4 regions of the Massilia sp. CMS3.1 genome follow, and region 1 is predicted to be linked to each of the others. Evidence: predicted binding sites of a transcription regulator. Region 1 holds the regulator's gene; each other region holds the start of a gene.

Region 1 (5,020 bases):
GTGCTCCGGCCACACCGGCGCGAAGAAGTGTTCCACCATCTCCGGCGTTACCTCGCCCAGCGTCGGTGGATTCCACTGCGGCGCATTGTCCTTGTCGATCACCAGCGCGCGCACGCCTTCGAGCACTTCGCCGTGCTCGAAATTGCGGCGCACCAGCGAGCGCTCCATGCGCAGGCAATCGGCCACGTTCATCGATGCGCCGCGCAGCAGCATCTCGCGCGTCACGCACATCATCAAGGGTGAGCGCTGGCGCATCGCAACCAATGCCTTTTGCGCGAAGGGATTGTCGTCGCCTTCCAGCGAGGCCATGATCGCGGCCACCGAAGCGGCGCCGAAGTGAAGGTCGATCGCGGCGCGCTGCGCTTTCAATGGACTGTCGCCGGCATCCGCAGCGAAACGCGCACCGAGCGCGCGGATGGCGCCTGCCAGCTGCGCGCCCGGCGTGTTCCCGATCAGGGCGTTCAGTTCGCCCAACTGCGCACCCGGCACGAACACGTCGGCCAGTCCGACATACAAGGCGTCGGCCGCACCCATCGTCAAGCCCGTCAGGCCCAGGTAATTGCCCAGCTGACCCGGCGCGTGCGACAGGAAATGGCTGCCGCCGACATCCGGGAACAAGCCGATGTTCACTTCCGGCATGGCCATTTTGGTGCGCTCGGTGACGATGCGCAGGCCGCTCTCGGGACCTCCCTGGGCGATGCCCATGCCGCCGCCCATCACCACGCCATCCATGATCGAGATATACGGTTTCCGATAGAAGTAGATGAGGTGGTTCAGCGCGTATTCTTCGGTGAAAAAATCTTCCAGCAGCGCGCTGCCCCCTGGCGGGGTGGCGTGGCCGGCTTCATGGAAGAAGCGGATGTCGCCGCCGGCGCACAGTGCTTTTTCGCTGCTGCTGGTGAGCACGACCGCGGCGACCGATGCATCGTCGCGCCAGGCCAGCAGGATGGCGGTGAGGCGCCGCACCATCGCCAGCGAGAGAGAATTCAAGGTCTTCGGACGGTCGAGCGTAATCACGCCGGTGCCGTTGGCAACGCGGGTCAGGACATGGTCGGTCATGGTGGTCGGCTTACGGAAAAACATGCATTTTACCGAAGCGCGTGCGTCGCGGGTGCATGCGCCCACGCCCAATTGAAAAGGGCGCCTTTCGGCGCCCTCGTTCAGACGGTGCTCAGTGCTGATCAGAACGCAGCAGTGGCCTCTCCGCCTTCAGGACGGCGCTTGAGCGCCTCGTGACCATGGTCTTTCAGTATCGATTTGTACTTCATCACCTGGCGATCCAGCCTGTCCATCAACAGGTCGATCGCGGCATACAAGTCGTGCGCCACACTCTCCACGTGCACCATCTTGCCGGACAGGCGCAAGTTGATCTCGGCCTTTTGCCGTTTGTCTTTTTCAGTGAGATTGTCGATCGCGAGGATCACGTGGGAATCGATGACTTGATCGAAATGGCGGGTGATGCGTTCGAGCTTGTTCTGTACGTATTCACGGATGGCGGGGGTGACGTCGAGGTGGTGGCCACTGATGGTGAGATTCATACACACTCCTTAGATAAATGCGCGGACTCCGCTACCGCGCCTGGGACGCGTGGGTGCCGCTGTTACAAGGATTTGCGGAGACTGACGGGAGGAATCTTGAGTGCCTCGCGGTATTTTGCAACCGTGCGGCGCGCAATGACCATACCTTGTTCACCGAGCATTTCCGCGATCTTGCTATCGGATAATGGGTTCTTTGGGTCTTCTGCTCCTGTCAGCTGCGCAATAAGCGCCCGTATCGCCGTTGACGATGCTTCGCCCCCCGCTTCGGTGGCGACGTGGCTTCCGAAAAAATACTTCAGCTCAAACATGCCGTGCGGGGTCAGCATGAATTTTTGAGTTGTTACACGAGAAATGGTGCTCTCGTGCAGACCTAGTGTATCAGCTATCTCGCGAAGCACAAGGGGACGCATGGCAACCGCGCCATGGCTAAAAAAGTTGCGCTGGCGTTCCACAATTGCCTGCGAAACACGCAGGATCGTGTCGAAGCGCTGGCGCATATTTTTAATCAACCACTTCGCTTCCTGCAGCTGCGCGCCCATTTGCCCTTCGCCTTTTCCCTGCTTGAGCAAGGTGGCGTAGACGTTGTTGACGCGCAGGCGCGGCATCACTTCGTTGTTCAGCGTGACGGCCCAGCCGCCCTTCGATTTGCGGACAATAACGTCCGGAACGACGTAATCCGACACGCTCGACGCGAACGCCGCGCCGGGGTGCGGATTGCACTGGCGGATCACGGCTTGCGCTTCGCGCAGGTCTTCGTCGTCGCAGTCGAGCGCTTTTTTCAGCTTGGTGAATTCGCGCTGCGCGAACCAGGTCAGATAACCCTCGACGATTTTCAAGGCCATGCGTCGCGTCACCAGCGGCACGCCGCGCATGCTGCGGATCTGCAGCGCCAGGCACTCGGCCGCGCTGCGCGCACCGACGCCGGTCGGATCGAGGCTTTGCACCAGCGCCAGCGCGCAGCGCAATTCATCCATCTCGATGTCCAGCTCGTCCGGCAAGCGCGCGTGGATCTCATCCAACTGCTCTTCGAGGTAGCCGTTGTCGTCGATCGCGTCGATCACCAGTTCGGCCAGTACGCGGTCGCGGTCCGTCACGCCCGTCACCCGCACCTGTTCCGTCAGGTGCTCGCGCAGCGTCACGCCGATGGCGCCGAGCTGCGGACGGCCATCGTCGTCGCCGTCGCCGCCCGAGCTGCGCCCGAGCTCACCCCAGTCGCCGTCGGTCTCTCCGCGCTCGACCTCGGCGCCGCCTTCCCCATCGGCCGATTCCGGGGCCGGCGCGCCCTCCTCGGCACCCGGGGCCGGCGCCTCGGCTTGTGGCGGCGAATCGTTGATCGCACCGTCGGCCAGCAGGCGCACCGAATGGTCGAGCGGATCGTCGAGCCGCTCGAGCAGCGGATTATCGGACAGGATTTGCTCGAGCTCCTGGTGCAGTTCGAGCGTGGACAGCTGCAACAGCCGGATCGACTGCTGAAGCTGCGGCGTGAGCGCCAGGTGCTGCGAAGTCCGGAGTTGCAGGGATTGTTTCATGGCGCCGTTTCAATCCTACATTCTGAAATGTTCGCCCAGGTAGACGCGTCGTACCGACTCGTCGGCGATGATGTCGTCGGGACGTCCCGACGCCAGCACCGCGCCCTGGTTGATGATGTAGGCGCGGTCGCAGATGCCGAGCGTCTCGCGCACATTGTGGTCCGTGATCAAGACGCCGATGCCGCGCTCCTTCAGGAAGCGCACGATGCGCTGGATCTCGATCACCGCGATCGGATCGACGCCGGCAAAGGGCTCGTCGAGCAGCACGAAGCGCGGGTTGGTGGCCAGCGCGCGTGCGATCTCGACGCGGCGCCGTTCGCCGCCCGACAGTGAGAGCGCCGGATTCTCGCGCAGCTTCTCGATTTGAAGTTCGCCTAACAGGGAGTCCAGGCGGGTGTTGATGGCGTCTTTCGTGAGCGCCTTGCCATTGTCGTCGCGCTGCAGTTCGAGCACGGCGCGGATATTGTCTTCCACCGTCAGCTTGCGAAACACCGACGCTTCCTGCGGCAGGTAGGACAGGCCCATCACCGCGCGCCGGTGGATCGGCAGGCTCGAGATGTCGGCGCCGTTGATCTCGATGGTGCCGGCGTCCGACGGCACCAGGCCCACGATCATGTAGAACGAGGTGGTCTTGCCGGCGCCGTTCGGGCCCAGCAGGCCGACGACTTCGCCGCAGCCCACCTCGAGCGAGACGTCGCGCACGACCAGGCGCTTGCCGTAGCTTTTCTGCAGTCCCCGCACGACCAGGGTGCTGCGGCTGTCGGGCATATCCTTCATCATCATGGCTTTCCCGGCGCCGGTGCGGGCGCGGCCCCAGGCGCCGCGCGGCGCGGCGCGATGATCAGGGTGCCGCGTCCGCCGCCAACACGGCTTTCGCCGCTGACGTCGTTACGTACGGTCGCCACTTCGCGCCGGCTGTCGTAGGAGATGTAGGCGCCATCGAGTTCGTTCGTCAGGCGTCCGTTTTCGAGCTGCTTGACGATCGCCTTCGAAAACAGTTTCACCAGTTCCTGGCGCTCGTCGTATTCGATGCGCTCGGCCTGGCCTTCCATCCACAGGTCGGGACCGCCGTCGCGCTTCTGGCGGAAGGTCGCCACGCGGCCCGGACCCGAGGTCAGCGTCACGCTCATATAGCCTTCCGGGCTTTCCTTGACCAGGGCGCGGTCCGATTTCAGGGTCAATGTGCCGCGTGTGACGATGACATTTCCCGTCAGGATGCGCGTCTGCGTGACTTCGTCGACGTCGAGCGAATCGAAGTTGATGACGGCCTGCTTGAGCGAGTCCGCGCGCTCGGCGGAAGCCGACAGCGAGAGCAGGGAAAGAAAGGCGGCGGCGATCACGTTATGGAAACTGTTTTTCATGGGTGCTCGTTCCTGTTATTGGGGTGGTGCGGCGTTCTGGCGCGGCGGATAGACGATCTGGCCGCGCCCGCCGAGGTGCAGCTTCTGGGTCGGGTTGTCGGCCACCATGCCGATCCCGTTCATCGTTGACGCGCCCAGCGTCATCTGCACCGGCAGCGCCGTCTTGAGGATCTCGTCGTCGGCCAGCACGGTGAGGGCCTCGGTGCGCGCGTGCAGGGCTTCGCTGGTCGGCGTGGCCGGGCGCTTGATGTCGACCTTGCCGATCAACTCGACGCGGTTTTCGCCATGGTAGACCTGGCCCCGTTCGGCGTGCATGGTCATGCGCGGGCGGCCAGGGTCCATGCTCTCGACGATCGGCCTGGATATCTCCGACACGTCGTTCTCGGGATGGTGCGCCAGGCGCGCGCCGGACATCACGTAGCGCGGCGCGCCCTGTTCGGTCATGCGCACGAAACTGAAATTCTCGACGATGTAATCCGGCTCGTTCAGGACGTTGCCGGCGGTGGCGCTGTCATCGGTCTGGATCGCCTGCAGCAGCCAGAAGCTGCCGAAGGCGAAGAAGACAGCCGTCAGCATCAGCGCCAGTGTGCGC
Region 2 (5,020 bases), on a different contig from region 1:
GGCGTGTATATCGAAGGCCGGCGCATCGACAGCGGCGACTGCAGCGGTCCGCGCAGCGCGCGCAACGTGCTGCTGCACCCGGACGTCGACGCCGCCGTGTTCGAGACCGCCCGTGGCGGCCTGCTGCGCGAAGGACTGGCCTTCGATCGCTGCGAAGTGGCGGTCGTGACCAACATCGGCGCAGGCGACCACCTCGGCCTGAACTACATCACCACGCTGGAAGACCTCGCGGTCCTGAAGCGCGTGATCGTCCAGAACGTGAAGGTCGGCGGCATGGCCGTGCTCAATGCAGCCGATCCGGTCGTCGCCGCCATGGCCGAGAACACGAAAGGCGACATCACCTTCTTCGCCCAGGACGGCGGCCACCCGCTGATCGCCATGCACCGCGCCCAGGGCCGGCGCGTCGTGTACGTGGAAGATGGTGTCCTGGTCTGCGCCGAGGGCAAGCTTGACACGAAGATTGCACTGGCGGAGGTGCCGATCACCCGCGGCGGCGCCATCGGCTTCCAGGTCGAGAACGTGATGGCTTCGGTCGGTGCCGCCTGGGCCGTGGGCCTGGACTGGGACAAGATGCGCCTCGGCCTGAAAACCTTTGTCGGCGAGAGCGACAACGCGCCGGGGCGCTTCAATGTGTTCGACTACAAGGGCGCGACCCTGATCGCCGACTACGGCCACAACCCTGACGCCATCGCTGCCCTGGTGTCGGCGGTCGAGAACATGCCGGCAAAACGCCGCCTGGCCGTGATCAGCGGCGCCGGCGACCGGCGCGACCAGGACATCACCCAGCAGACCGAAATCCTGGGTAAGGCGTTCGACGACGTGCTGCTGTACCAGGACCAGTGCCAGCGTGGACGTCCCGACGGCGAAGTCGTGGCCTTGCTGCGCCAAGGTTTGCTTGGCGCCACGCGCACCAGCCATGTCGAGGAAATCAATGGCGAGTTCGTCGCGATCGACCGGGCCCTGGCGCGCCTGACCGAGGGCGACCTGTGCCTGATCCTGATCGACCAGGTCGATGCGGCGCTGGCGCATATCACCAAGCGGGTCGCGGAAGCAAAATAATTCAACCATGCTCGCACCCGAACAATTTTTCGGCTTCCTGCTCGCCGCCATCCTGCTCACCGCCTCCCCCGGCCCCGACAACCTGATGGTGCTCGGTCTCGGCATGTCGAAGGGTCGTCAACAAGGCATGGTCTTCGGCCTGGGCTGCGCGCTAGGCTGCCTGAGCCACACTTTTCTCGCCGTGATCGGCGTGAGCGCGATCATCGCCGCCTCCCCGACCGCGTTCACGCTGCTGCGCATCGGCGGAGGCTTGTACCTGGTCTGGCTGGGAATCGGCGCGCTGCGCAGCACGGGCGGGCAGTCGGCAGCGAGCGCGAAAGAACCCTCGCAGTCGCTGCGCAGCCTGTTCATGAAAGGGCTGCTGGCAAACGCCATCAACCCGAAAGTGGTGCTGTTTTTCCTGTCGCTGCTGCCGCAGTTCGTGATTGCGGCACACGGCAATGTGCCGGGACAGATGCTGGCGCTGGGCCTGACCTTCACGCTGCAGGCGGCGATCCTGTTCGGCCTGCTCGGTTATTTTGCCGGCTCCGTGGGCGCCTGGCTCGAGCGCAAGCCCGGTGCCGGCAAATGGCTCGACCGCCTGGCCGGGACCGTGTTCATTGCGCTGGGCGCGAAGTTGATCCTGTCACGCTGATCGTGTCGCGCTGAGCGGATCAAGGCTTGCGCGCCGCCCGCATTCCCATCAAGCCCAGGCCCAGGCCGAGCATTGCCAGCGTGGCCGGCTCCGGCACGGGCGCCGGCTCGTAGGCGATCTCGAGCGACGTCGAGAAGAATTCGAGCGGATCGGCGGGGAAGTCGTCCTGCAAGAACAGGGTCCAGCTGCCGAACAAGTCCATGCCATCGAAAGCGGAGAGCATGTCCTCCGGGCGGAAGGTGCCCGCCCGCACACGCGGACCGGCAGCGGCCGCGGCTTCGTCGTCGAACGTCACCAGCACGCGCCCGACGCCACTCCCTACAGTGCCAGCTGTATAGGTGTCGAAGGAATCGACCAGGGTGGCAGACTGGCCGTTCGGTCCGACCAGGACAAGCGAGAACTCGCTTTCGAAGGGAGAGCCACGGCCCACGCAAGCACGGCCATTCGGGCCGATTGGCGGATTGTCGCACTTCGAGAATTCGACCGTGATGTTCACGTCAGTAATCGTGCCGTGCACATCGACGGCCAATACGCGCGTTGCTTCACTGCCGTCGATGACACCGTAGGTGGTGTTGGTCGCCGTGATGACGGCGGCGGAGGCGCTGGCGCAAGCGCAGACGGTGATGATCAAAGCGGCAAGACGTCGCACGTAGCGCATGGGTTCTCCTTATTATTGGCGTCTACATAGAAGCAATTTTCGTTCCACCATCCAAAAGACGCGCCTTATCAGGCACTTACCAAACCCCGTCGGCGCCGAGTGAAGCAAGGTGTAAATTACCCCGACATACAGGCCGGGTGACAGCATTCGCTCGGGGCCGGGACGGCGCCAAAAAATGCAGGGTTCAACTGCCGAAATAGCGCAACTCGAAGTCGAGCGTCCACTCCACCCGCGAAGGAGACAGCGGCGCCCGGATGGTCGCGTCGCACTCCCCCATCCACGCCTCGTTGGCGCAGTCATGGCCGTGTTCAATGATGCCGACCACGGCGCTCCCGGATGTCCCATGCTAGTGGGATTTTGGCGATTCCACTGAAATCAAGCCTGAATCGATCGAATATTTTTATGTCATGCCCATGAGCACGCTTTACGCCGGCAATTGTTTGCAGCACAAGCCTGAAATCATTCATACTTGTATTTTTCTTCATTCCACCCGCCTGGGTGGCACGCGATCTGTCCTGGGAGTTGCTGTGGTCGGTATGCCGAATGTCCGCTGGTCGTTTTCGAAGGCTGTTCCGCCCGGTTTCGCGGGTTCGCACGACGTCGATGAAGCAGCAGCCGGCAAGGCAGCCGGCCTGGTACGCAAAGTGCTGGTCGTCGACGATGAAGCGGACCTCGCTGACCTGGCCGAGGCGCTCCTGGGCAGCCGCGGACTGGACGTCGTGGTCGCCAATTCGGCCAAGGAAGCGTTGACGATCCTGGGGCAGGACGCCGACATCGATGCCGTATTTTCGGACGTCATGATGCCCGGCATGAACGGCTTGCAGCTGGCGGATGCCGTCACCGAGTTCTTCCCCTGGATCAAAGTTGTCCTGACTTCCGGGTATACGGTCCCATCCCTGATGGAAAACCGCGAGCGACGCTATCTGTTTACGACCAAGCCTTACAAGCTCGACACGATCATGGCTTTGCTGCGCAGCTGATTCTGTTCTGCTACTCGGGCGCATGCCGGTCCGGCATCCTGCTGCCCAGCCAATGGCTGTAAAATGACGGTCCTGGCGCGGCTGCCGCCCTGCCTTCCCGAACACGATTGACATGACCACCGTCCCTACCGAAATCAACGCCGCTGCCGCACGCGCAACGTCGGAGAAAGTCACCCCGATGATGGCCCAGTACCTGGGCATCAAGGCCGATTACCCGACCATGCTGGTGTTTTACCGCATGGGCGACTTTTACGAGCTGTTCCACGAGGACGCCGAGAAAGCCGCGCGCATCCTCGGCATCACGCTGACCGCGCGCGGTTCGGCCGGCGGCAACCCGATCAAGATGTGCGGGGTGCCTTTCCACTCGCTCGACGGCTACCTCGGCAAACTCGTGAAGCTCGGCGAATCGTGCGCGATCTGCGAGCAGATCGGCGACCCGGCGACAAGTAAAGGTCCGGTCGAGCGCAAGGTGATGCGCGTGGTCACGCCCGGCACGCTCACCGATTCCGATCTGCTGCCCGAAAAAGCCGAGCGCTCCCTGCTGGCCCTGTACACGCTCACCGGACGCAAGTCGGTCACCGTCGGTCTCGCCTGGCTGTCGCTAGCCAGCGGCGCCTTGCGCCTGACGGAATTCTCGGGCGACGAGCGCACGGTGGGCGCACGCCTGGCGCAAGAGCTCGAGCGTATCGCGCCGGCGGAAATCCTGCGCGCCGACGACGGCAACCTGTTCGAGGAAAATCCGTTCGCCCACACCCAGCGCGTCCCAGGCTGGCACTTCGACGTCGTCAAGGGCCACAAGGCGCTGGTCGAGCAGCTGGGCGTGGCCACCCTCACCGGCTTTGGCGCCGATGGCCTGGGCGCCGCGTTCGGCGCGGCCGGCGCGCTCTTGCGCTATGCGCAGTCGACCCAGGGCCGCGGCCTGCAGCACGTGAACAGTCTCGCCGTGGAGAGCGAGAACGAATTCATCGGTCTGGACGCGGCCACGCGGCGCAACCTGGAGCTGACCGAAACGATCCGCGGCCAGGAATCGCCGACGCTGTTTTCCCTGCTCGATGGCTGCCGCACCGCGATGGGTTCGCGCCTGCTGCGCCACTGGCTGCACCATGCGAAGCGCGACCAAGGCGTTGCCAGGGCGCGCCACGAAGCGATCGAGGCGCTGGCCCAGGGCGATGCGACGAGCGCCCTGTCCGCCACGCTCAATGAAGTACCCGACATCGAGCGCATCACGACGCGCATCGCGCTCCTGTCGGTGCGTCCGCGCGACCTGGCCAGCCTGCGCGACGGCTTGAAACAGTTACCGTCCCTGGGCCAACAGGTAGCAAGCTGCTTCATCCCGGGCGACTCCTGCCTTTTGCGCGAACTGCACGAGGCCATCGATACGCCCGTGCCCTGCCTCGATCTGCTCACCCGCGCGGTGGCCATTGAACCGGCCGCGATGGTGCGCGACGGCGGCGTGTTTGCCAGCGGTTTCGACGCCGAACTCGATGAGTTGCGCGCGCTGTCGCAAAACGCCGGCCAGTTCCTGGTCGATCTGGAGACGCGCGAGCGCGCCCGCACGGGCATCGCCAACCTGCGCGTCGAGTACAACCGGGTGCACGGCTTTTATATCGAGGTCACCAACGGCCAGACCGACAAGGTGCCGGACGACTACCGCCGCCGTCAGACGCTGAAGAATTGCGAGCGTTACAT
Region 3 (5,020 bases), on a different contig from region 1:
TATGCTGGCGCTGCGCGAAGTCTCATCCTTGAGCGGGGCGATGGCGAAAGCCCGGGTGACGGCGCTGCCTTCGCGCGCGGTCAGGGTTTCGGTCAGCACACCCGCATTGTTCAAATTGGTCGATACCGCGCTGTAGAACTTCTGCTGCACCGAGGGCGCCCGGAAGCCCGTCGAGGCGCTGGCGCGCAGGCCGAATGCGCGGATCGGATCGAAGCGGGCGGTGAGTTTGCCTGTCGTCGTATTCCCGAAGTCGGAATAGCGCTCGCGCCGCACGGCCGAACCCAGGGTCAGCTGCTCGCTCCATTTGTGCTCGGCGTCGATGTAGACGGCGGTGTTGTGGCGACCGGCATAGACTTGCGTGGCCGGGGTGTAGCCAGGAAACCCCTGGATGCCCGCCAGGCAAGCGCCGCCAACAGGCAGACGCTGACCGCAAGCAGGCTTGCTGCGTCGATGGCGCTCGATGTCAGTCTTTTCACGGCCCAGTCCGGCCGCTCAGCAGAACAGACCCGATTCGTCCGAACGCAGGGGCGCCGGCGTCATCCCCGGATCCGGCATGGCGCGCCGGCGCGGACCGGCAACACTGGCACGTTCGACCAGGCCCATGTCGATCGCGACCACGGCGAGCTCGGCGGCGCTGCGCAAGCCGAGTTTGCGCATCAGGCTGGAACGGTGCTTTTCCACCGTTTTGGTGCTAATGCAGAGATATTCGGCAGCACTGCGGTTGGTATTTCCCTCGGCAATTAATTTGAGAATGCTGCGTTCGCGTCCACTCAGGTTTTTCCAGGATGAACCTGGCTCTGCGCTATGTCCGAAGTGCGTTCCGGTTGCCATCGCGGCCGACAATTCGCTGCTGAGGTATTTCTTTCCCTGGACCACGCAATGCAAGGCCAATTCGAATTCTTCCAGGGACGCGCCTTTCAGCAGATAAGCATCGGCGCCCATTCCAAATGCTTCGCGCACGAATTTTTCATCGCGCGACAAGGTGAGAAAGACGACGTGCACATCGGGAAAGCGGCGCCGAATTTCGGTGGCTGCGTCCATGCCGCTCATTCCCGGCATCGACAGGTCCATCAGCACCAGTTCCGGTTGCAAGACAGTGGCGGCGCGGATGGCCCCCTTGCCGTCGGAGACGGTGTCCGCCACCTCGAAACCAGGCAGTCCCGCCACGAGCGAACCCAGTGCCTCACGTACCAGCGTGTGATCTTCAACGATCAGGACACGGACCGTCATAACACCCTCCATGTTGAATTTTCGCCATCGCAGCCTCCCCCCATATCTGGCTAATCTACGTATTTCAGATTAGGAATATTTTTACGGCGTCCATGAATGTTCATTCAACTTTATATGGAAGAAGGTGATTTCGGTGGGTCAGTCATAGTATTTTTGCATCGCTATTGATGCGGTTCAAAAATACGCCTCCTGACAATTGAACACAAGTAATGTATTTCCTTAGCGCAGCTGCTCTGCGGGCATTTACTAGAGAAATGCGGACCATCCGGACTGGCCCGCGGCCGGCATGGAGCCGGGATTTATTTCGCTTTATGGCGGCGCCCTGCGGCCAGACCGGCCAATCCTAGTGCAGTCAAGGCGAGGGTTGCCGGTTCCGGGACCTCGGTCGGGTTGTCGGGACCGGTGGGGTTATCCGGATCGATAGGCGTGTCTGGTTCGTCCGGAATGTCCGGGACGGATGGGGTACCCGGAACAAAACTCCCGAGGGTAATGTTGTCAAAGCCGATATTATTCGTGGCGCCGCCGAAATCGACTGACCGTGCGATACCGTCGAATGTCATACCGATCGGGCTGAACCGGCAATACAGGCCGCTGGGGTCGCCGCTGCAATTATCGATATTGTCGTGCAGCTCCAGCGATGCGAGCAGCTTGCCCGTCCCATTCAGGCCATCGTACACGTTGACAAAGCCGTTCTCGCTACTGCTGTAGAAGAAGGAAAAACCCGTATCGAAGCCGGAAGTTACATTCATGGTGGCCGCGCCGCCACTCAAAAAAGCGACAATGGTGCTCGCTGAAGGTTCGTTGGCAAATTCTCCCGTACCGCCTGCATTCCGATCGATCGACCCTAGACTAGTAGTCGAGAAATAAATCCCGTAGTTCGTGCCGCGGTTGCCTGCAGAATCGCTGCCGCCATTATAGAAATCATTGACGGAGGCACGGTCACCCACCCCTTCAAATGTCAGCACAATCGGGACAGCTGCTGCAGGCCCTGCGAACGACATGGCAATAACAAGTGCACAGGCGGTTTTTATGATATGTGACACAATTCTCTCCCCAAGAGTTGTATGCCAATGCTGGCAGCGATTTCAGAGCAATATGCGTGCCACTTGTAAATACGGGGCGTATGCGTGAAGAGTATGCCTAGCATGGGCTGATGTGTAATATTTTTCGACAATCGGTTATTTTTAATAGAATTTCTAGTATTGATGCTTCGTTGCTGGCTGCTATGAATTGTTATTAGCGTGCATGCTGGTGAGGATGCAGAGTCGAGGGGCCGGGGCCAGGGCCAGACAGCTTATGCGGTGTAAAGTTCTCAGATATACACGTTCCGGAATTCTGCACTGCATTCACTGAATAACTCTCGGCCGCATTGATGGCCGCAGGTCTTTTCGAGGCAGTCCACGCCGCCGAAAAAATCGTCATCAACTTCGCAGGGACCCAGGCCACCCTGATCGACGTCGAGGTGGGAACCGGTACAACGGAACAGTCCGTGCTCTTAAGAGGCGATACCATCGTCGCTGTCGTCAAGGACGCGCAGCTAAAGCGCTATGCTCCGAAAAAACTAATCAAACTGCAGGGCAAATACCTGATGCCCGGCTTGTGGGACACCCATGTTCACTTCGGCGACGACGAGGCGCTGATCGAAGAAAACAGGCAGTTGTTGCCCCTGTACCTAAGTACTCGCCCAGAAATAAATGTGTTTTTGGCTGCCAGAACCGGCGCGTTGCTGCGTTGCCTCGTACTTGCAGTGCTCGCACTGCGGCGCACTCGCCGCCTTGCACCGCATCCGGTTCTGTTTGCCAAAATTCACATTTATTCCCGGTCAAGTACTTAGCGCACGGCATTATGTCGGTGCGCGACTGCGCGGGGGACCTTTCCGATACGGTGCTCGCATGAGGTCAGCAGATTGCCGACGGCAAGATGGCCGGCCTTACGATTTTCGCTTCCGGTCCAAAGCTGGAAGGACGCAAACCATGTAGAAGGGCACGCTCGAAGTCGGCACGCCCGAAGAAGTCGGCAAGGCACTCGACCAGCTTCAGGCGAAGGCGTCGATTTCCTGAAGATCACCGAAAGCACCATGACCCCCGGGACCTACCTAGCGGCGCTGCGCCAGGCCAAGGCACCGGGCCTGCGCACGTCGGGCCATCTGCCAGGCCTGATGCCGCTGGCGCGCGCCTTCGAGGGCGGCCTCGGCACGGTCGAACACCAGACTTACCTGCTGCGCGCCGCAACGCCCCGCGAAGCCGAGCTGGCAGGGCAGGTCGCGGCGGGCAAGCTTACCGCGCGCGAGGTCATGCGCCTGAGCTTGGAGAGCTGTGACGAGGCGACCGCGCACCGTGCTTTCCGCCATATGGCAGCGCGAGGCACGGCGGTCGTGCCGACGCCCTATTCGAAGTCTGGTAGTAGCTGCTTCTAAGAATGCGAAGCTTGGGAGCTAATGCAACATCCCGGTTGACTGGAAAGTGCCCTAAATCGCTCAGGGCTCCGTCATCGACCTTCTCAAGGTCATTGCGGCCAGTATGCTCGAAGTGGCCACGTTTGCCGTTGCCTCGATGGTGGCGGCCTATGCGTCGGCCGGGCAATCGGCGACCGCGCGCGCCTTCCCGTTGGTGGTCGCAGACGATGTTTCCCAGAATGCACTGTCGATCTTCGTCGGCGCCTTCATTTTCGCTATCGTGGGACTCAGTGCGACGACCAATGATTACTTTGGCAAGGCAGGCCGGTTCACCCTGTTCGTACTGACGCTGCCGACGCTCGCCGGCGTGATCGTGGTGTTCGTGCGCTGGGTCGACAGCATTGCGTGCCTGGGCCGGCTCGGCGCGGTGATGGCCAAGGTGGAACAGGCAACTGCCCAGGCCATGGGTCGGCGCAGGCAGGGACCAAGCCTGGGTGGCTTGGCCGCCAGTGGTCCGGTCTGCGGCCTGGGCTTCCACAGCGACACGAACGGGTATCTGCAGCGTGTCGACATGGCAGCACTCCAACGCATCGCGACAAAGCACAAGGTTCGCATCACGCTCGGTTGCGTGCCGGGCGCGATGATCGTAGCGTCACGCCCGCTTGGCTACGTGCTGCCCGACTCCGGGCAAAGTGGGCCGATCGAGCCCGGGCTCCTGCGCAAGGCCTTCATCATCGGCCCGCTTCGCCAATTCGACGACGACCCGCGTTTCGGTCTGGTTGTGTTGGCCGAAATCGCTTGCCGCGCTTTATCTCCCGGCATTAACGATTCCGGTACCGCGATTGGGATCCTGAGTTCGCTCCACGGGCAAGTCCCACCGAAACGGCCACACCCGAATACGATCGGATCGAAGTGCCCGTTTTGTCGATGGACGACATGTTCGACGATGTATTCCCCGCCATCGCGCGCGATGGCGCCGGTCTGATCGAGGTAGCGATGCGCGTGCAGCGGGTCTTGGGCGAGCTTGGCCGTTGCGGTGATGCCCACATGAACACCGTGGCCCGCCGTCATGCCGTTCTGGCAATGGCCCGCGCAGAATGCGCACTCGGCTTCGCGCCGGACTACGAACAACTGCGTCGCCGGCATGCGGATTACTGGGGCGACCAAGCTTGACGACGCAGGCGAGCTATTTCCCCCGGCGTCGCATTGCAGCGTCAGCGGTTCTTAATCGTGCTGATCCCGCATCCACTCCTTCAGCCCTTCGACCCATGATTTCGCGGGCAGGTTCAGGCGCCGCTTGATCTCGCCCGCACGGTCGTACAGCACCGAGAAATCGATCTGCGGCGCGTGTTTGAAAGCGATGACGACGATGTTCGCGTCGTGCACCTCGGGCAG
Region 4 (5,020 bases), on a different contig from region 1:
ATGCACGTGAAGGCACGCGCTTCACGGCCCAGCCGAAGCTGGCCGCTGCTGCCGAAGCATTGCAGCGCGACACCGAGGCCCTGATCTTCAACGACAGCCTGTTCCCGGTTTACATGGGCCGCCTCGGCTATGGCCCGGCACCCGAAGCACGCTCGGTGCGGCGCCCGGTCGCCGAGCTGATGAAGCGCTGAGCCCAGCCAGACTCATGACAAAAAAAGCGGCGATGACCTGATGGTCATCGCCGCTTTTGCTTTCATTTCCCTGCTTGGAAGATCTTTTTTGTGACCGCCAGCGCTTGCCCAGCAACTCGCGTCTTATTTTATTTGCAAAAAATTATTGCTTCATGAAAAAGAGCGGGCAAGCCCGCTCTTTTTCAGTCCTTCAGGTGCTGCTCAGAGGGCAATTAAGCCTTCTTTGCGCGCTTGCGGCTCATGACGCCGGCGCCCAGCATGGCGATACCGAACAGGGCCAGCGAACCTGGCTCTGGCACTTCAGCCAGCTTGAACTGACCGTTGTTGCCAAGGAAGATGTTACCTGGGCCGTTAGCGTAGGCGGTGCCGTTGCAACCAGCACCGGTGAAACCGGCGAATTCGCAGGCGATTTCGCTCACTTGCACGGCGTCTGGGCGGCCGACGGTGTTGGCGTTGGTGAAGGCGAAGGCCATCACCGATTCCAGCGACAGGTCGTCGCCGTTTTCACGGAAGAAGTAGCCAGCGTCCAGGGAGCCAGCGTCGGCTTTCGCGAACACGGTCACTTGACCGTTGTTGGTTGGCGAGCCGCTTGCATCGACCAGGCCACCGCCGCCAGCCATCACGGTGAAGGTAGCGATTTCCTCGCCCAGGTTGGCGCCGTAGAAGCCGTTCGTGCTGGCGTACTGGTTGTTAACTTCGTTCTGATACATGCGAATGGTGCCGCCCGAGAACGAGAAGGCGCCGCTGAAGTTACCGCTACCGGCACCGACGAAGGTTGCGGTGATGTTGCCGCCTGGGTAGTTCACAGGGAACAGCGCGCCGTTGGCGTCAGCCTGGACGATGTTGAACACAGCGTGCTCGGTGAACGAGAAACTGGTGCCGCCGGTTGGGGTGATCTGGATGAAGGCATTGCCGTTCACATCCAGCGATTCCTTGACCGTCTGACCGCTGGCGAAGCCGCCGCCGGTTGGGTTGAAGACCCAGTTGTTCAACACGGTCGCGGCGCTGGCGCTGCCGGCGAAGGTCATTGCAACAGCTGCGGCACAGGCCAGTTTCTTCAGAAATTTCATGATTCAGATTCCTCGCTTAAGTTAATAGGTTGGGCAAACACACTCTGCTATTAGCAAGTGCCGTGCCAGCCTATTAATTTCTTTTGAAATCAGGAACTTATGTCGAGTAATTTGATCTAGCTCAACCACCGTGTAAAAAAACCCGACAGCATAATGTCACAAAAATTTCTTGTAAGAATTTTAATGTTATTAAAACATTTTTCTCAAATAGATTTAACATTTCCCGGAGACAAGAAAGCTTTGTGAAACAGGTGGCGCGCCAGCATCAGCGGTGGCATGCGCAACCAATTGCCGCGTATATATAACAAGCTGTCGCCCGCGGGAGCGAGCACACTGCCGCTGCCAGGCAGGAATGGCCGCAGCGCATTGCGAAACAAGGCATCCATCAGCGCCAGCAAGGCCGCGTTCGGACGCCCCCCGTCGGCGTCGGCGACGGTTGCAGCCGGCACGGGCGTGCCGAGCAGCTCCATGGAATAACGCAGCGCGTAAAACAGCGGACGCTCGAGCTCGAGCTGGCGCGCGCGCCCAGGGAGCGCCTGCCAGAAGCCTGGCTCGGCCGCGCCGAAATGGCAGAGCAGCCGGTGCAGGTCGAACAGGTCGCGCAGGCCGTGGTCGTACTCGCCTTCGGAAAACAGGTGGGTGGCGCTGTGCAGCACCATGTCGCACGGCGCGAGCACTTGCAGGCCCGGCACGCCGGGAAGGGCGCGCGCGTCCGCGCGCAGCAGTGCCGGGTCCGGCCGTACCGCCGCCGTCTCCGGCAGGATCGCATGGTGCACGTCGATCACGGTGGCGCGGCGCATGTGCTGCATCGGCGGCAGCTCGTGCATCCACTCGCGGTAATACCGCTGGTCGTATTCGTCGTGGTGGCCGGCCGCCCAGCCGTGCAGGATCAGCAGGCTTTCGACGTCGGGCAGCGCCGCCTTCGGCACCAGGATGTCGATATCCGAAAACAGGCGCCCGCTTGCCGCCGGCAATCCTGCCGCCACGTAGGCCGTACCCTTGAGCAGGAGCAGCGGCAAGCCGGTGTCGGCCAATGCGCGCTGGACCTGCTGCACTTCGAAGCGTACCGCCTGGGTATGGCGTTCCCATGCCGTGCGCGACCACGCCAGGCGGCGCTGCACGCGTTCCGGCAACGCCGCCAGCACGCCGTGCTCTTCGGCCAGCAAGGCCAGCGTGGCGCCCAGGTCCGCCGCGCCCGCCTGGCGCAGCAATAATTCCCAGTCGGGCGCGTCAAACGCCGCCATCGACGCGGGCTCGCGCAGTACCCGGGTCAGCAGTGGCAAGGTGTTCATGGACGCTCCGCCAGCAGGCGCTCGAACACGACAATCGCGTCGTCGAGCGCGCCGTAGCTGAAATCGAAGGTGCGGGTGCTGTCGATCAGGCGGGCGGCCGTCGTAAAACCGGCGGCGCCGAGCAGGCTGTAATTGAACGCGTTCTCGGCCAGGCGCAGGTGAGCCCGTGCCTGCGGCACCGGCACCAGCTCCGCCGGCGCACCGGCGCGCCATTTCGGGAATACGATCCAGGCCGGCGTCGCCGGCTCCTGCGCGCGCGCGACGCTGGCGCCAGGGACGCGCATGTGCGCCACCGTCCCCTTGATCGTATCGGCGACCGGGGGCGACAGGTGGGCCTCGGGCGCCCAGGCGCGAATCACGTCGATCGAACCATTTTTCAGGCTGACCGGACGCGGCACCGGGTCGATACGCCCGTCTTCCAGGCGTATCAGGGTCAATTCATCGGACAGCAGGCGCCAGCCGCGCGCCACCAGCGCGGCGCACAGGGTGCTCTTGCCGGAGCCCGGCGGGGCCGGCAGGATCACGGCCGCCCCTTCCCTTTCGACCACCGCGGCGTGGATCACCAGCCAGGAGTGCGCATGGCTCGAGACGCACCAGTTCATCGCCCACTCGAACATCGGGTACACCTGGGCCAGCGGCAGCGGCTGGAACGGCGCCATGCCATCGTAATGGAAGAATACCTGGGGCTTGACCAGGCGCCGCAGTCCGCGCGGGCTGCGCAGCAATACGTCGAAGTCGGCAGGCGTGTCTTCGCCCAATACCGGATAGTCGGCATACATGCGTCCCAAGGCCCGCGCCAGCGCCGGCAAGGCGCTGCGCACGCAGGCAACGAAGGGCCCGGTTTGCAGGCGCAGCCCGGGACCGCGCAGGCGCGCGGCCAGCGCTTGCGGGCCGAGTGCCGCAACGGTCAGCATGGGGCGCAGTCGATCAGGTGCAGCGCGGCCAGGTCGGTCAGCACGGCGTGGAGGAATTCGTCATGCGGCACGGGGGGCGCCCAGGCGTCGCCGCGCGCGGGCGCGGCGCCAGGATCGGCGTCGAAGTCGAACTCGAAATGTGCCGCAAGGCGCGAGGCCGGCTGCGGCCCCGCCTGCAGGTGGTGCAGCAAGGCGAGGGCGAATTCGTCGAGCAGGTGGGTATCGCCCGACAAGTCATTGTAGAGCACGCATTCGCCATCCCAGCAGCGGTGCAGCAGGCGCTGACCAGGGGCCAGGCGCCAGATCGGCGAATTTGTCATGCGTGCGCCCGGTCGTGCTAGCGGAAGGTGCTCTCGAGATAGGCAGCAATCGCCGCCCCACTCCAGGGCGTTGCGCCAGCGCCGGGCGAGTAATAGCCCTTCGTAACGAAGCTGTTCCAGATTTCCATCAGTCGCTCTTCCGGCAACACGCTCGGAATACCCTGGAAACGCGCTGCCCGTGCATTGAGCAGGGCCGCCACGCATTGCATCGCCACGTTATTGCGGTCGATCGCCTTGACGGTCTTCGATGGATTGATGACCCCCATGAGCGTGACGTCGGCCAAGCCGGCATACTTGCCGGCACAACCGAACACCTTGCCGAATCTCGCAGTCGGATCGATACCGGCGCCCTTCCATGCGTAGGCATGGGTTTTCCAGTAGCCGTGCGAGCGGTTGTAGCTGCATGATTGCTGCGGCTTGGCGCTGGCGCCCGGCTTCATCGACATGAAGCCAGAAGGCGAGATGCAGACCGACTGTCCGTAGGTCGCCATGCCGGGCTGGCTGTGCAGCGTCAGGATGACACCGGTCGCGCCGGCGCTGGCGCGCGTGAAGCGGCGCCGTGCTAGGCCTTTGGCGTCGAGAACAGGTACAGGGGCAAGCTGGTTGCCAGACGACAGTGAGGAGTTTTTTTCTTGGGTGTCCATATAATCGTTTCCTGAGTTCAACGAAAGTATGCCACGCCCAATTCACGACCGGGATTTTTACTGCTCAGCAATTTTCATGCCATCAGGAAACCAACTGATCAATTTCAACAACAAATCAATTACTTAGCTGCGTTTAACTGAGCTGTGCCCAAAAACAACAACGGCGCCGAAAGGCGCCGTTGCAAGAAAGCCGACCGTCGATTCAGGTCAGAAGAAGCTTTCCGGAATCACCAGGATGTCGCCCGGACGCATCGGCATGTTGGCCGAGATGTCGCCGTCCTTGATCAGGTCATCGAGACGTACATTCAGTTTTTCCTGCTTGCCGTTGACGTTGCGGATGATGCTGGCACGGTTGCCCGATGCAAATTCGGTAACGCCGCCGACCGCGATCAGGACGTCCATCAGCGACATGTCGCGCCGATAAGGCAGCGCTTGCGGCTTGGCGGCCTGGCCGATCACGCGAATCTGCTCGCCGTAATTACCGATGAAACCGGTGACGACGACGGTCACGACCGGCTGCTGGATGAACTTGGCCAGCGCCTTTTCGATGTCGCGCGCCAGTTCGGTCGAGGTCTTGCCGGCTGCCGGC

Evidence for each region. Region 1 encodes sigma-54, which starts transcription at its own class of promoters, with help from an activator protein. Its sites were predicted from a motif close to TGGCANGNAANCTGCTTT; they were not measured.
Region 2: the regulator sigma-54 is predicted to act here: its motif matches at 2,381-2,398, upstream of ACHAC9_RS19655 (PEP-CTERM sorting domain-containing protein).
Region 3: the regulator sigma-54 is predicted to act here: its motif matches at 2,318-2,335, upstream of ACHAC9_RS20810 (PEP-CTERM sorting domain-containing protein).
Region 4: the regulator sigma-54 is predicted to act here: its motif matches at 1,312-1,329, upstream of pepA (flocculation-associated PEP-CTERM protein PepA).

Annotation. Positions count from the first base shown of each region.
Region 1 is NZ_JBIMES010000008.1:84,511-89,530, reverse strand. Features, by position in the region: gene ACHAC9_RS14495 (enoyl-CoA hydratase/isomerase family protein) at 1-1,059, opposite strand, end outside; gene hpf (ribosome hibernation-promoting factor, HPF/YfiA family) at 1,182-1,538, opposite strand; gene ACHAC9_RS14485 (RNA polymerase factor sigma-54) at 1,601-3,067, opposite strand; gene lptB (LPS export ABC transporter ATP-binding protein) at 3,083-3,850, opposite strand; gene lptA (lipopolysaccharide transport periplasmic protein LptA) at 3,847-4,428, opposite strand; gene lptC (LPS export ABC transporter periplasmic protein LptC) at 4,444-5,020, opposite strand, start outside.
Region 2 is NZ_JBIMES010000014.1:5,103-10,122, reverse strand. Features, by position in the region: gene cphA (cyanophycin synthetase) at 1-1,059, shown strand, start outside; gene ACHAC9_RS19660 (LysE family translocator) at 1,067-1,693, shown strand; gene ACHAC9_RS19655 (PEP-CTERM sorting domain-containing protein) at 1,713-2,351, opposite strand; gene ACHAC9_RS19650 (hypothetical protein) at 2,536-2,676, opposite strand; gene ACHAC9_RS19645 (hypothetical protein) at 2,660-2,836, opposite strand; gene ACHAC9_RS19640 (response regulator) at 2,888-3,331, shown strand; gene mutS (DNA mismatch repair protein MutS) at 3,444-5,020, shown strand, end outside.
Region 3 is NZ_JBIMES010000016.1:20,586-25,605, reverse strand. Features, by position in the region: gene ACHAC9_RS20820 (TonB-dependent receptor domain-containing protein) at 1-390, opposite strand, end outside; gene ACHAC9_RS20815 (response regulator) at 493-1,230, opposite strand; gene ACHAC9_RS20810 (PEP-CTERM sorting domain-containing protein) at 1,530-2,273, opposite strand; gene ACHAC9_RS20805 (hypothetical protein) at 2,603-3,064, shown strand; gene ACHAC9_RS20800 (hypothetical protein) at 3,308-3,646, shown strand; gene ACHAC9_RS20795 (DUF2254 domain-containing protein) at 3,750-4,610, shown strand; gene ACHAC9_RS20790 (hypothetical protein) at 4,562-4,798, shown strand; gene ACHAC9_RS20785 (spermidine synthase) at 4,850-5,020, opposite strand, start outside.
Region 4 is NZ_JBIMES010000006.1:132,896-137,915, forward strand. Features, by position in the region: gene ACHAC9_RS11825 (nitroreductase family protein) at 1-191, shown strand, start outside; gene pepA (flocculation-associated PEP-CTERM protein PepA) at 404-1,261, opposite strand; gene ACHAC9_RS11835 (nucleotidyltransferase domain-containing protein) at 1,465-2,553, opposite strand; gene ACHAC9_RS11840 (HprK-related kinase A) at 2,550-3,467, opposite strand; gene ACHAC9_RS11845 (HPr-rel-A system PqqD family peptide chaperone) at 3,461-3,787, opposite strand; gene ACHAC9_RS11850 (hypothetical protein) at 3,805-4,431, opposite strand; gene ACHAC9_RS11855 (XrtA/PEP-CTERM system exopolysaccharide export protein) at 4,639-5,020, opposite strand, start outside.